2 regions of the Kitasatospora brasiliensis genome follow, and region 1 is predicted to be linked to the other one. Evidence: riboswitches for the same ligand, from Rfam matches in the RefSeq annotation. Region 1 holds a riboswitch; the other holds the start of a gene.
The links. Region 1 has a riboswitch for S-adenosylmethionine ahead of thrC (threonine synthase). Riboswitches for the same ligand answer to the same signal wherever they lie in the genome.

Region 1 (7,360 bases):
ACTTCCGGGCCGGACGGACCGCCGTGCTGCGCCACTTGCTCGCGCTGCCCGCGCTCTACCGCAGCCCGGCCGCCCGGGAGCGCTTCACCGGGGCCGCCCGGACCAACCTGACGGCCGAACTCGACACCCTCTGAAGACCCGTACGCCGGTCAGCCCCAGCGCGACCTCAGCCGGTCCCCGGCGGCCAGTCCCCCCGTCACCGAGAAGACCCGCCCCATGACGGCCCACCAGGCGTCCTGGTCGCCGCCCAGCAGCTCGACCACGGCCCACCACAGGGCGATCCCGCAGCAGGCCCCCACCACACCCCAGAACCAGTGCTCGATCGGGCGCCCCGCGGGGCCCCTCGCACCACGCCTCGTTCCCCGTCCCATACGGCGCACCGTACACAGGGGCTAGGACAGCTCCCCCACCGGTGCCACCACGACGCCCCGCTTGCCGCACACCCAGTGCGGCTCCGGGCCCAGCTCGGGCTCCACGCCCAGCGCGTGCGGGTCCCCGTCGGCCGCGCAGTCGGTGCACAGCGGCCAGCGCCCGTACGCCTCCAGCAGCGCGTCCTGGACGTCCTGGGCGACCAGCCCCAGCACGTACTCGGTGCCGTCCGGCCACTGCTCCAGCCACCAGCGGCGGTGCGTCACCGCCTGCTCCACCAACGAGACGACGGCGGCGTCCGCCACGTCCCGCGCGGTGAGGTCGGCCAGGATCAGTGCCCGCGCGTTGTGCAGGGCGGTCTCGATGTCGTCGGAAGCCATCCCCCCATTGTCCGGCACAACGCCGCGTGGGCGGCTCCCCGAAGGGAACCGCCCACGCGGACGAGAACCAGCCGATCCGATCGAAACGATCAGGATCAGAAGTCCATGTCACCGCCCGGCATGCCGCCGCCGGCGGCCGCGGCGGCCTTCTCCGGCTTGTCGGCGATGACGGCCTCGGTGGTCAGGAACAGCGCCGCGATGGAGGCGGCGTTCTGCAGCGCCGAGCGGGTGACCTTGGCCGGGTCGATGATGCCCTCGGCGACCAGGTCGACGTACTCGTTGGTGGCGGCGTTCAGGCCGTGACCGGCGGGGAGGTTGCGCACCTTCTCCACCACGACGCCACCCTCCAGGCCGGCGTTGGTCGCGATCTGCTTGATCGGGGCCTCCAGCGCGACCTTGACGATGTTGGCACCGGTGGCCTCGTCGCCGTCCAGCTCCAGCTTGTCGAAGGCGACACCGGCCTGCAGCAGCGCGACGCCACCACCGGCGACGATGCCCTCCTCGACGGCGGCCTTGGCGTTGCGGACGGCGTCCTCGATGCGGTGCTTGCGCTCCTTGAGCTCCACCTCGGTGGCCGCGCCGGCCTTGATGACGGCCACGCCGCCGGCCAGCTTGGCGAGGCGCTCCTGGAGCTTCTCGCGGTCGTAGTCCGAGTCGCTGTTCTCGATCTCGGCGCGGATCTGGTTCACGCGGCCCGCGACCTGCTCGCTGTCGCCGCCACCGTCGACGATCGTGGTCTCGTCCTTGGTGATGACGACCTTGCGGGCGGTGCCCAGCAGGTCGATGCCGGCGCTCTCCAGCTTGAGGCCGACCTCCTCGGAGATCACGGTGCCACCGGTGAGGATGGCGATGTCGCCGAGCATGGCCTTGCGGCGGTCACCGAAGCCCGGGGCCTTGACGGCGACGGACTTGAAGGTGCCACGGATCTTGTTCACGACCAGGGTCGACAGGGCCTCGCCCTCGACGTCCTCGGCGATGATGACCAGCGGCTTGCCGCTCTGCATGACCTTCTCCAGCAGCGGGAGCAGGTCCTTGACCGAGCCGATCTTGGAGTTGGCGATGAGGATGTACGGGTCCTCGAAGGTCGCCTCCATGCGCTCCAGGTCGGTGGCGAAGTAGGCGGAGATGTAGCCCTTGTCGAAGCGCATGCCCTCGGTGAGCTCAAGCTCCAGGCCGAAGGTGTTGCTCTCCTCGACGGTGATGACGCCTTCCTTGCCGACCTTGTCCATGGCCTCGGCGATCAGCTCGCCGATCTGGGTGTCAGCGGCGGAGATGGAGGCGGTGGAGGCGATCTGCTCCTTGGTCTCCACGTCCTTGGCCTGGGCCAGCAGCTGGTCCGAGACGGCGGCGACGGCCTTCTCGATACCGCGCTTCAGGGCCATCGGGTTGGCGCCGGCGGCGACGTTGCGCAGACCCTCGCGAACCAGGGCCTGGGCGAGCACGGTGGCGGTGGTGGTGCCGTCACCCGCGACGTCGTCCGTCTTCTTGGCGACCTCCTTGACGAGCTCCGCACCGATCTTCTCGTACGGGTCCTCCAGCTCGATCTCCTTGGCGATGGAGACACCGTCGTTGGTGATCGTGGGGGCGCCCCACTTCTTCTCCAGCACGACGTTGCGGCCCTTGGGGCCGAGCGTGACCTTCACCGCGTCGGCGAGCTGGTTCATGCCACGCTCAAGGCCGCGGCGAGCTTCCTCATCAAAGGCGATGATCTTGGCCATCAGAAGTGGTCCTCCGGGACACGGTCGACTGCTCGGACCAAGGGGTGCCCGCGACGGACGGCCCTGGTGCGCGGAGGTCCATTCCCTGCCGCTCCCGGGGGCCTCACCGACCCGGTCCGCTGTCACTCTCACACTGTGAGTGCTAACGCCAATGATTAGCACTCACGGTGGTCGAGTGCAAGCCCCACCGACGATCCGCGAGCCGCCGCCGGAGCCCTCCGGGAACGCCGTCGAGGCCGTCGGGGAACGCCGACGGGCCCGCACGACACGAGTCGTCCGGGCCCGTCGAGAAGCGAGTTGGTCACCAGCCGTGGGGCCGCGCCGAGCTCCTGGGGTCGGAAGGGGTCAGACCGCCGCGCGGACCATGTCCGCCTGCGGGCCCTTCTGTCCCTGAGAGATCTCGAACTCGACCCGCTGGCCCTCCTCGAGGGTGCGGTAGCCGTCCATCTGGATCGCGCTGTAGTGGACGAAGACGTCCGCACCACCGTCGACCGCGATGAAGCCGTAGCCCTTCTCCGCGTTGAACCACTTGACGGTGCCCTGAGCCATTCCGAACTCCCCTAGTGCTGTGCTGGCCCTTCACGGGCCCGCAGGTCGCGGGCCCGGGTTGGTTTGAAGGCCGGCCCGGGGAACCCCCCCTGGGCGCAGCCGTGCACGCCGCAGTCCTCCGCGCAGGACGCCAGGCGGCTTCCGGCGAGCGGGTGATTGCGTCGACCGCCGCTGAATGTATCCGGATCGACGCCCTCTGCAACAGGGCCAGCCGCCGGTAATTCCGCCGGGGTGTCAAGGGACAGTACGGGCCGAATCGGAATGATCTCGGCATTCCGCGCCGGACATAGCGGACGAATTACGCAAATGACCGCAGGAATTCTGACATCGGCCTGACATGTTTCACTCGCCGGTGCCACCGGCCGAACGCCCTGGGGGCGGTGCAGCACGCCCGGAAGAAGCGCGGGCGAAAAGGAAACCATGTTCCCAGTCGAGCGACACTCTACTCCGACTCGACCCGAAAATATTCCCGCCGAAATGCCGACGGCCGTCCGCGCATACGGAGAACGGAATTCCGTACGCACGGACGGCCGCGGGATTCCCGCGACGGACGCGACGGCTCAGCAGCCGCCGGCCACCGCCGGGATGATCGAGACGCCGGCGCCGTCCTTGATCTCGGTCGCCAGGCCCTCGGCGAAGCGCACGTCGTCGTCGTTCACGTAGACGTTCACGAAGCGGCGCAGCTTGCCGGTGTCGTCCAGGATGCGGGCGGAGATGCCCGGGTGGTTCGCCTCCAGGTCGGCGATGACCTCGGCCAGGGTGGCGCCCTCGGCGGTCACCTCGGCGGCGCCGCCGGTGTAGGTGCGCAGGATGGTGGGGATGCGGACGTTGGCGCTCATGACGCTCCTATCGGGTGGTTCGTGAAGTCGTTCAGGCGGAGGCGAGGCCGGCGGCGCGGAAGGCGTCCAGCGTCGGGCGGATGACGGCGGTCATCCCGGAGTCGGAGACGGCGTCCAGGGTCTTCAGGCCGTCGCCGGTGTTGATCGCGACGGTCTCCTTGGCCGGGTCCAGCTGACCGGTCTCGACGAGCTTCTTCAGCACGCCGACGGTCACCCCGCCCGCGGTCTCGGCGAAGATGCCCTCGGTCCGCGCCAGCAGCCGGATCGCCGCCACGACCTCGGCGTCCGTGACGTCCTCCACCGCGCCGCCGGTGCGGCGGGCGATGTCCAGCACGTACGGGCCGTCGGCCGGGTTGCCGATCGCCAGCGACTTGGCGATGGTGTCCGGCTTGACCGGCTTGATCACGTCCCGGCCGGCCTTGAACGCGGCCGACACCGGCGAGCAGCCCTCGGCCTGGGCACCGAAGATCTTGTACGGCCGGTCCTCGACCAGGCCGAGCTTGATCAGCTCCTGGAGGCCCTTGTCGATCTTCGTCAGCTGCGAGCCCGAGGCGATCGGGATGACGATCTGCTCCGGCAGCCGCCAGCCGAGCTGCTCGCAGATCTCGTACGCCAGCGTCTTCGAGCCCTCGCCGTAGTACGGCCGCAGGTTCACGTTGACGAAGCCCCAGCCCTCGCCGGCCGTGTCGCCGATCAGCTCCGAGCAGAAGCGGTTCACGTCGTCGTAGTTGCCCTCGATGCCGACCAGCTCACCGCCGTACACCCCGGCCATCACGACCTTGCCCTGCTCCAGGTCGTGCGGGATGAACACGCAGGACCGGAACCCGGCGCGGGCCGCCGCGGCGCCCACCGCGCCGGCCAGGTTGCCGGTGGAGGAGCAGGACAGCGTGGTGTAGCCGAACGCCCGGGCCGCCTCGATCGCGCAGGCGACCACCCGGTCCTTGAAGGAGTGGGTCGGGTTGCCCGAGTCGTCCTTGATGTGCAGCTGGGCGGTGAACCCGAGCTCCCGGCCCAGGTTGTCGGCCTTCACCAGGGGGGTCCAGCCCGGGTTCAGGTTGGGCTTGGAGGCCACGTCGGCCGGGACGGGCAGCAGCGGCGCGTAGCGCCAGATGGAGGCGGGACCGGCCTCGATCCGCTTGCGCAGCTCCTCGGCGGCCTCGCTGCCGAACTCGTAGGCGATCTCCAGCGGGCCGAAGCACTCCAGGCAGGCGAAGCTGGGACCGAGCGGGAACCGGGTGCCGCACTCCCGACAGGACAGGGCGGCGGCGGGGCCGAGGTCGACGGAAACAGGTGCGGCAGTGTCGCTAGCCATGATGGCGAGGCCTCTCTCCTCATCTTCCCCGCGGCGCGGTCGCGCCACAGGCCGGAATTGGCACCTGTCCCGCCGGGGCCTGTCGAGACAGCCGCGCGAGAAGGTTGCCGGGACGTCAACGGGCCGTTCCCTCAGTCCCTCTGGATGAGCTTGTGAAATTGTGGTGGTGCTCAACGGCGACCCCGACGTGCAAAGGTCCGACCGCTGTACGAAGACTGTATCCGAAGGCGTCAATCCTGAACGGGACCGTCCGCCACGCGAGATGACCCGTTCCACCCGACCCCGCCGAGGAGACTTCCGTGCCCGCCGAACCGACCCCCGAGCTCCTCCCGCAGGCGGCGTCCTGGCTGAGCCGACGCTCCTGGAGCGCGGCCGACCGGCCGGTCGACACCCTCCTCGCGGCCAAGGAGCGCACCGGCCGCACGGTCAGCGTGGTCCTCCCCGCCCTGGACGAGGAGGCCACCGTCGGCGACATCGTCCGCACCATCCGGCGCGAGCTGATGGAGCGCCTCCCACTGGTCGACGAACTCGTCGTGGTGGACTCCGGCTCCACCGACGCCACCGCCGCCGAGGCCGCCGAGGCCGGCGCCCGGGTCGAGCACCGCGACGCCATCCTGCCCCGGCTGCCCGCCGTCCCCGGCAAGGGCGAGGTGCTCTGGCGCTCGCTGCTGGTCACCCACGGCGACATCGTCTGCTTCGTGGACGCCGACCTGCGCGAATTCGACCCGGCCTTCGTCTCCGGCATCGTCGGCCCGCTGCTGACCGACGAGTCGATCCAGCTGGTCAAGGCCATGTACGACCGCCCGCTGGAGTCGGAGGGCGCCGTGCTGCCGGCCGGCGGCGGCCGGGTCACCGAACTCGTCGCCCGCCCGCTGCTGAACCTCCACTGGCCGGAACTCGCCGGTTTCGTCCAGCCCCTCGGCGGCGAGTACGCGGCCCGCCGCTCGCTGCTCGAACGACTGCCCTTCCCCACCGGCTACGGCGTCGAACTCGGCCTCCTGGTCGACGCCCTGGAGCTGGCCGGCCTGGACGCCCTGGCCCAGGTGGACGTCGGCGTCCGGCACCACCGCCACCAGGACGGCCAGGCCCTCGGCCGGATGGCCGCCACCATCTACCGGACCGCCCTCGAACGCCTGGACCGCAGCCACCGCCTCAAGGCCTCCGCCGACCTGGTCCACCCCCAGCTCACCCAGTTCACCCGCGACCCGCTCAGCCGCGCCTTCACCGCCCACACCCACCCGGTCACCGCCCAGGAACGCCCCCCGATGCACACCGTCCCCGAGTACGCCACCCGGCACTGACGGGTTTGCCACGCCGGGGCCCCGGCAACATCCCAACCATGGGCGATCTCACGACCAACCGTTCGAACGCGACCGGCACCGCCCCCGTCCTGGTGGCTTCCAACCGGGGACCGGTGTCCTTCAGTACCGCCGACGACGGCACGCTGACCCTGCGGCGGGGCGGCGGCGGCCTGGTCTCCGGCCTCTCCGCGATCGAGGACCCGAACGCCGTCTGGGTCTGCGCCGCCCTCAACGACTCCGACCGCAGAGCCGCCGCCGAGGCCCCCCACGGCCGCCTCGACCTGGCCGGCCACGAGGTCGGCGGCCAGGCCGTACGGATGCTGGACCTGGACCCGCGGACCTTCGCCCGCGCCTACAACGGCGTCGCCAACTCCACCCTCTGGTTCGTCCACCACCTGCTGTACGCGACGCCCACCGCGCCCGCCTTCGACGCCGACTTCCGCACCGAGTGGGCCGCCTACCGGGCGTACAACGAGGCCTTCGCCGAGGCCCTGGCCGCCGAGGCCGCCCCGGACGCCGCGGTCCTCGTCCAGGACTACCACCTCTCGCTGGCCCCGGCCCTGCTCCGCGCAGCCCGTCCCGACCTGCGGATCGGCCACTTCTCGCACACCCCGTGGGCCCCGCCCGAGTACTACCGGCTGCTGCCCGACGACGTCGCCCGGGCCGTACTCACCGGCATCCTGGGCGCCGACCGGGCCGGCTTCCTCGCCGAGCGCTGGGCCCGCGCCTTCGCCGCCTGCTGCGCGGACGTGCTCGGCGCCACCGTCGACCACGAGGCGCTCACCGTCACCTTCGAGGGCCGCACCACCCGGCTCGGCGTCCACGCCCTCGGCGCCGACGCCGACTTCCTGCGCGAGCGCGCCCACCGTCCCGACGTCGACGAGCGCCTCGC
Region 2 (7,360 bases), on a different contig from region 1:
GGCAGACCAGGCCGAGGTCGTTCAGCGCCTGGCGCAGGATCACCGTGTCGCCCGCCGTGCGGGAGGCGGCCACCGCCTGCCGGGAGGCCTGCTCGGCCTCCTCCAGCCGGGTGGCGGCCAGTGCGACGTTGCCGCGCAGGAAGTGCGCCCGGCCGGCTGCCCGGTGGTCGGCGCGATGGGCCGCGGCGGCGGCCAACGCATCGGCGGTGGTGGCGAGTTGGCGGCTGGGCGGGGCGAGGGTGAACGGGGTGAGCGCGATCAGCAGGTCGATCGCGGCGCGCAGCGGCTCCGGCGCCGCCTCGTCGACGGCCGGCCCGGTGTCCTCCGCGACCGTCCAGCCCGCCACCTGCGCGGCCAGCGCGATCGCCCCGGTGCTCTCCGCCTCGGCCCACGCCCGCGCCCCGTCCGGACCGTCCAGGCGCACCCCCGCGCCGCGGGCCGGCCCCAGCGCGCCGGCCGCCGGATCCCCGGGCACGGCGTGCTGGAAGGCCGAGCACGCGGTGGCCAGCAGGTGGTCCAGCATCCGGTCACGGGCCGCCACGGCCGTGTCCGGGTGGTCGGGGCGGCGCCGGGCGTAGGCGCGCAGCAGGTCGTGGAAGCGGTAGCGGCCGGGGAACGGGGACTCCATCATCGCCACGTCCACCAGGGCCTCCAGCAGGTCCTCGGCGTCGTACTCGTCCAGGTCCAGCAGCGCGGCCGCGGCCTGGAGCCCCAGGTCGGGGCCGTCCACCGAGGCGGCCAGCCGGAACGCCCGGGCCTGGGCGGGAGCCAACTGGCGGTAGCTCAGCTCGAAGGCCGCCTCCACCTCCAGGTCGCCGATCCGCAGCTCGTCGAGCCGCCGGCGCTCGACCGCCAGCCGGCGGCCCAGCGTCTGCACCGTCCAGCTCGGCCGGGCGGCCAGCCGGGCCGCCACGATCCTCACGGCGAGCGGGAGGTGGCCGCAGACCAGCAGCAGCTCCCGGGCGGCCTCCGCCTCGGCGCCCAGCCGCTCGGCGCCGATGGTGCGGCCCAGCAGTTCGAGCGCCTCCTCGGGTTCGAAGACGCCGAGGTCGGCCTGGACGGTGGCGGGCAGGCCGGCCAGCCGGGTGCGGCTGGTGGTGAGCACGGCGCAGCCGACCGCGCCCGGCAGCAGGGGCCTGATCTGCGCGGTGTCGTGGACGTTGTCGAGCAGCACCAGCAGCCGCCGGCCGTCGACCACCGAGCGGAACAGCGCCGAGCGGGCGTCCAGCCCGTCCGGCACCGTGTCGGCCGGCACGCCGAGCGCCACCAGGAAGCCGCTGAGCACCGCCTCCGGATCGGCCGGGGTGACGTCGGCGCCGCGCAGGTCGGCGTGCAGCTGCCCGTCCGGGTAGGCCTCGCGGATCCGGTGGGCCACGTGCAGGGCGAGCGCGGTCTTGCCGACCCCGCCCATGCCGACCACGGTCGCGATCACCAGGGCCTGCCGGCCCGGGTTGCCGAGCGCCTGGCCCAGCCGCTCCACCAGGACCGTACGGCCGGTGAAGTCAGCGGCGTCGGGCGGAAGTTGGGCCGGTCTGGGATGCGGGGTGGCGGCCCCGACGGGCACCTCCGGCGCGACGGCGGCGACGGGCGCCTCGGACTGTTCGGCCCGCTGCGGCTCGGCCGGCTCCACCGGCCCGGAGCGCGGCGCCGCGGACACGGCCGGCGCCGGGGCGGCGAGCGACGGGTCGCCCTCCAGGATCCGCTGGTGCAGCAGGTCCAGCTCCGCCCCGGGCGCCACCCCCAGCTCGGCCAGGAACAGCTGGCGCGTGCCCCGGAAGACGGCCAGCGCGTCCGCCTGCCGCCCGGCCTGGTACAGCGCCCGCATCAGCAGCCCGTACGCCCGTTCGTGCAGCGGGTGTTCGGTGGTCAGTGAGGTCAGCTCCGGAATGCACCGGGAGAACCGCCCCAGGGTGAGGTCCAGGGCGATCCGCTCCTCCAGCAAGGTCAGCCGAAGCTCCTCCAACCGCTGGCGCTGGCGCTGGGCGAACGGGCCCGGGATGCCGGTCAGCGGCTCGCCCTGCCACAGCTCCAGCGCCTGGTTCAGCAGGTCGCGCGCCTCCTGCGGCTCCCCGGCGGCCGCCGTGCGCTCGGCCCGCGCCGCCAAGTCCTCCGCCCGCGCCGCGTCCACGGCGTGCTTGGGCAGCACCAGCCGGTAACCGTCCCCGGCCGAGGTCAGCACGGCCGGGGCGTCCGGCTGCTCGCCGTGCAGGACCTTGCGCCACCGCCAGGCGTACGTGCGCACCGTCGTCATCGCGGTGCTCGGTGGCTCCTCGCCCCACAGCGCGTCGATCAGGTCCGTGGCGCTCGCGCCGTGTCCCGGCCGCAGCAGCAGCACCGCCAGCATCGCCTGCTGCTGGGGACTGCCGACCTTCAGCGCGGTGCCGCCGCGCTGCGCCCGCATCAGTCCCAGCACCGAGAACCGGAAATCATCCATTCCTGCACCTGCCCGCCTCGTGTGCTCGCCCCCGCCCGCGCACGCGCCACCCCCCGAAATGATGAGCCCCTATCAACCCACGCCACCCGTCGGGCTGTCGAGAGATCGTCGACCCGACGGTGATCCGGTGTTGATCGGCCGTCAGCACAATCGGAGGCGTGGCACCCGAGTCGGCTCGGCACGAACCGCCGGGCCCGCCACACCCCGGTCGCCCTGCCGCCGCCCGGGCGACCACCACGGCCCTCGAAGGCGAAGCCCATGAACACCGACCTGCTCTACCGGCTGCTCGACGTCGACCCGGCCGCCGGACCGGTCGAACTCCTCCACCGCGCCCGCGCCGACCGCGACCTCCCGTACCTGGTGCTCGCCGCGCTCGCCCGGGAGGGCGTACGGATGGGCCGGCACGCCCGGGCCGAGCTCCAGCGCGCCCGCGACCGGGCCGACTGTTACACCCGCCTCGCCCGCGAGCTCACCGACGCCACCGGGGTCCGCCCGATCCGCGGCCTCCCACTGACCGGCCACTACCCGCCCGAGCTGCCCCGGCCGCTGGACGAACTCAGCCTGGTCAGCCCCACCGAGGCCGCACTCTGGCAGGCCGTCAACCGGCTGGTCACCGACCACCCGGTGGAGAGCGTGGACGTCACCCTGCTCGGCGACCGCCCCCGGCACACCGCCGTCACCCTGCGATGGCCCGCCGAGGACCCGCTGCTCGACCCGTGGTACCAGGTCCGGCTGGCCACCGCCGCGCTCACCGGCGACCACGCCACCGTCCCGATCCGCCCCTACCTGGCCGCCGCCGACCACGTCGAATGCCTGATCGCCCTCGCCGAGGAGGGCCTCGGGCGCGCCTTCCGCGCGACCGACGTGATCGACGTCGCCCAGCTGGCCGGGCAGCCCTTCGAACCCGACGAGACCGCCGCGGTCGTCGCCGCCTACCGGCTCGCCCCGGAGACCGCCGCCCTCCTCGACCTCGCCGCCGAGCACGTGCCGCTCGGCGCCCTGCGGGACGTACGCGCCGTCCTGGAGGCCGAGGTCGCCCCCGAACTGCGCCGCCGCCACACCCCCGCCGGCGCGTCCCCGCCGCGCCACGGCACCCTGCTGCGCCGCACCGTCACCCGGTACCAGTGGGACGAGGCCCTGCTGCTGCCCGCCGGCGCCGCCACCCTGCTGCTCACCCCGGTCGCCGACTACCTGCTCGCCCCCGCCGGCACCCGCCCGACGGCGCTCGAACGCAGCGCCGCCCTCGCCGCCCTGCACGCCTGGGACGCCGCTTCCGGCACCGCCCCGGACACCGCCGACCGGGCCCCGCGCATCGGCCTGAGGGAGCCGCGCCACCGCTGATCGGCGCCGCGCACGGCGGCGGCCCCCGTTTTGGCGAGCCGCCCGGAGCTATGTATCGTTCGTCGCGAATCATCCAGAGGGGTGGAGGGACCGGCCCTACGAAGCCCCGGCAACTCCCCGTTCGACCCGGCGTCCGAAGTACGCGCCGTGCCGTCCGGGGGCAGTGCCAACTCCGGCCTGTCGCCACTGTGGCGCGGGAAAGATGAGGAGACACGGTGCTCTCTGTGCTGTCCTTCGCCCGGGCGCTGACCGCCCCGGCCCTTCCGCGTACCCTTCGTACCCCTCTCGGTACCCCTTCCGTGCCCGGCGCAGGCACTCGGCCGACTCCTCCGGCCCGTCCTCGCTGACCACCCCCGGCTTCCGCACGCCGGGAGCCGCCGTGAGCAGGACCACCCGCCGCTCACGGGCACTGAGACTGGAGTACCCCACACCATGGAGAACACGAGCGGCGTCGGCGTGCTCGACAAGGTCACCACGATCCTCGGCATCCTGGAGGCAGGCCCGGCCACCCTGGGCGGACTCGTCAACGCCACCGGCATGGCGCGCCCCACCGCCCACCGGCTGGCCGTCGCCCTCGAACACCACCGGCTGGTCACCCGCGACATGCAGGGCCGCTTCGCCCTCGGCCCCCGGCTCACCGAGCTCTCCACCGCGGCCGGCGAGGACCGCCTGCTGGCCGCCGCCGGCTCGGTCCTCACCCACCTGCGCGACGTCACCGGGGAGAGCGCCCAGCTCTACCGGCGCCAGGGCGAGGTCCGGATCTGCGTGGCCGCCGCCGAACGGCTCACCGGCCTGCGCGACACCGTGCCGGTGGGCGTCACCCTGCCCATGAAGGTCGGCTCCGCCGCGCAGATCCTGCTCGCCTGGGAGGAGCCCGAGCGCCTGCACCGCGGACTGCAGGGCGCCCGGTTCACCGCCACCGCGCTCAGCGGGGTACGGCGCCGGGGCTGGGCCCAGTCCATCGGGGAGCGCGAGCCGGGCGTCGCCTCCGTGTCGGCACCCGTGCGCGGACCGTCCAACCGGGTGGTCGCCGCCGTCTCCGTCTCCGGCCCCATCGAACGGCTCACCCGCCACCCGGGCACCCACCTCTCCCAGGCCGTCCTGGAGGCGGCCCGCCGCCTCACCGAGGCGCTGCGCCACCCCTGACCGGCACGGTCGGACGCCGGACACGAGCGCGCGCCCGCCCTCGCATCCGGCGTCCGACCAGTAGCATCGCTTCAAACCTCTTTCGAGCTACCTTCCGGTAAGTCAGCGATGGCCCGGACGGACGCCAACGGGAAGGCCGTCCAGCGGCGTTGGCCGTCCACCGGCGTTGGGGGAGATGTGACCGTCGTCGCCGCCGTGGCCCGCTCCACCCGGGTCCGGCCGCGCTCCGCCGCGGACCTGCTGGCGGAGGCGGTCGCCCGGGCCGGGCTCTGGGAGCGGCTCGCCGAGCGGGCGCACGGCGACCCGGGCGCGGTCGCCGTGCTGCTCACCCCGGGCGCCTCCGCGTACGGCGATCCGGCGACGGCCGTCAGCGCCGCCCTCGTGGAGCACCTGATCGACCAGCTGCACGACCGGGGCTACCACGACGTCACCGTCGGCGCCGCCCGCTGCGGCCCGGACACCTGGCTGGCCGGCCCCGGACTCCTCGACACCTGCCGCCGCCTCGGCTACCGCGAGCGCACCCCGCACGGCAACGCCTACCGCCTGGTGGACCTCTCCGAGGACGTCCAGCCGGCCGAGTTCCCCGAATCCGCCGTCCTGCACGGCAGCGGGCTGGCCCGCGGCTGGCTGGAGGCGGGCTTCCGGATCAACATCGCCAAGAACTGCACCCACCCCGAGTTCGGCTACGCCCTGTGCCTGGCCAACCTCTTCGGCGTGCTCCCGCAGGATGACAAGCACCACCACTACCGCGCCCGCCGCGACGGCGCCGAGGTCATCACCGACCTGCTCGGCGCCTACCCGCCCGACTTCCACCTCGTCGACGCCGTGGTCAGCAGCCACGGCTGCGCCGGATCGCAGGTCGGCCGGCCGCTGCGGACGGACACGGTGATCGCCGCGCCGGACGGAGTCCTCGCCGACCTGGTCGGCGCGCTGCTGATGGGCGTCGACCCGGTCTCCTCACCGCTCAACGCCCGCGTCCTCAGCGACCGGGGCCTGCCCGACGCCTACCGGGTCGACGGCGACCTGACGCCCTACCCGGGCTGGCGCAACCCGCCCCGCGCCCTGGTCGAGGCGGTGCGCCGGCTCGCCCCCGACGGGCGCGCCCACCGGCTGTTCAGCATCGCCGCCTGGCGGGTCGACCCCGGCGCCGCCGAGGTCACCGACCCGGCGCTCGCCCGGCTCTCCCGCCTGCTCACCGCGCTGATCCGCGCCGCCGACACCAACCCCGCCGCCACCGCCACCCTGTGCGCCATGGTCACCGCCGCGGCCTCCGCCTCCGCCACCGTCCGCGCCTGGAGGACCGGCAACGCCAAGGACGCCCTGCGGCGCCGGGACGTCTCCCTCGCCGTCGACCCGGACACCTACACCCACCAGGACTTCGACCGGATCACCGCCCTGCTGCGGCCCCTGGAGACGGTCATCGACGCCCTGCCCGAGGACGCCTGGCAGATGCGCTGGCAGCACGTCGGCCACTCCATCCTGTTCGGCTGCGAACGCACCATCAACGCCCCGTACGCCGACTTCGTCCGCCGGGTCGACATCAGCCGCTCCATCAGCTACATGACCGACTACCTCGGCGGCCGCGTCCACGTGGTGACGCGCGACGACCAGGGCCGGCCCACCCGCCAGATCGAACGCAACCTCTACCTGGCGCAGCCCAACTACCTCGCCTACTACGGCGGTCCACCCATCGACGTGTGCAAACTGGAGTCCGTCGACTACGGCGCCCAGCGGCAGCGGATCTCCTGGCGCACCGTCCGCAGCCCCAACGGCTCCGCCGCCTACGACGACGGCTCGGTGGTCTTCCTCCCCGCCGACGACGGCGCCCGCACCCGGATCGTCATCCGGGTCCGCCAGCGCTTCACCCTCCCGCTCACCTGGCAGGTCTTCCGCCCCGACACCCGGCCCAAGCTCCGCGACCCGCTCGTCCAGGACTCCTACCAGCGCTTCTTCACCCGCACCCTGGACAACTTCGAGGCCCAGTACGAGGGCCGCCCCTACCGGATCGGCCGCCCCTGGGAGGAGTTCGACGACCTGGACGCCGCCGAACTGCCCACCCAGCGGCTGACCGAGGCCGCCCGACTGATCCGCACCGCCGCCTCCCAGGCCCTGAGCCAGACCCTCACCCTGCCGACCCCGCCCGGACGCCTCGGCCCCGACGGCTTCTGGCACGTCGCCCCCGGCGACACCCCGACCCGCTCCCCGCTGCTGGCGGAGTTCCGCGAGGCGCTGCGCCCGGCGGTCGCCGGCTTCTGGGCGGGACTGCGCGAGGCCACCGCCCGCGACCGCGGATCGAGGCCGCCCCCGTGAGGGCCTGCGTGACCGGTGCCAGTGGGCTCGTCGGCTCCCAGGTGGTGCGCGCCCTGCGCGCCGCCGGCCACGAGCCGCGGGCGCTGGTGCGCCGCAGCAGCGACCTGCGCCCCCTGCACGGCCTCGACG

Region 2: it holds a riboswitch for S-adenosylmethionine, as region 1 does, so the genes downstream of both, QWJ13_RS33075 (IclR family transcriptional regulator) here and thrC (threonine synthase) in region 1, are expected to answer to the same signal.

Annotation. Positions count from the first base shown of each region.
Region 1 is NZ_JAUOOW010000006.1:138,668-146,027, forward strand. Features, by position in the region: gene QWJ13_RS23395 (HD domain-containing protein) at 1-134, shown strand, start outside; gene QWJ13_RS23400 (hypothetical protein) at 150-371, opposite strand; gene QWJ13_RS23405 (DUF8819 family protein) at 393-749, opposite strand; gene groL (chaperonin GroEL) at 845-2,467, opposite strand; gene QWJ13_RS23415 (cold-shock protein) at 2,813-3,016, opposite strand; gene QWJ13_RS23420 (ubiquitin-like small modifier protein 1) at 3,577-3,855, opposite strand; gene thrC (threonine synthase) at 3,887-5,167, opposite strand; SAM riboswitch class I at 5,184-5,318, opposite strand; gene QWJ13_RS23430 (glucosyl-3-phosphoglycerate synthase) at 5,467-6,468, shown strand; gene QWJ13_RS23435 (alpha,alpha-trehalose-phosphate synthase (UDP-forming)) at 6,507-7,360, shown strand, end outside.
Region 2 is NZ_JAUOOW010000011.1:5,542-12,901, forward strand. Features, by position in the region: gene QWJ13_RS33065 (AfsR/SARP family transcriptional regulator) at 1-2,434, opposite strand, end outside; gene QWJ13_RS33070 (hypothetical protein) at 2,693-3,775, shown strand; SAM riboswitch class I at 3,842-3,984, shown strand; gene QWJ13_RS33075 (IclR family transcriptional regulator) at 4,208-4,921, shown strand; gene QWJ13_RS33080 (DUF362 domain-containing protein) at 5,099-7,231, shown strand; gene QWJ13_RS33085 (NAD-dependent epimerase/dehydratase family protein) at 7,240-7,360, shown strand, end outside.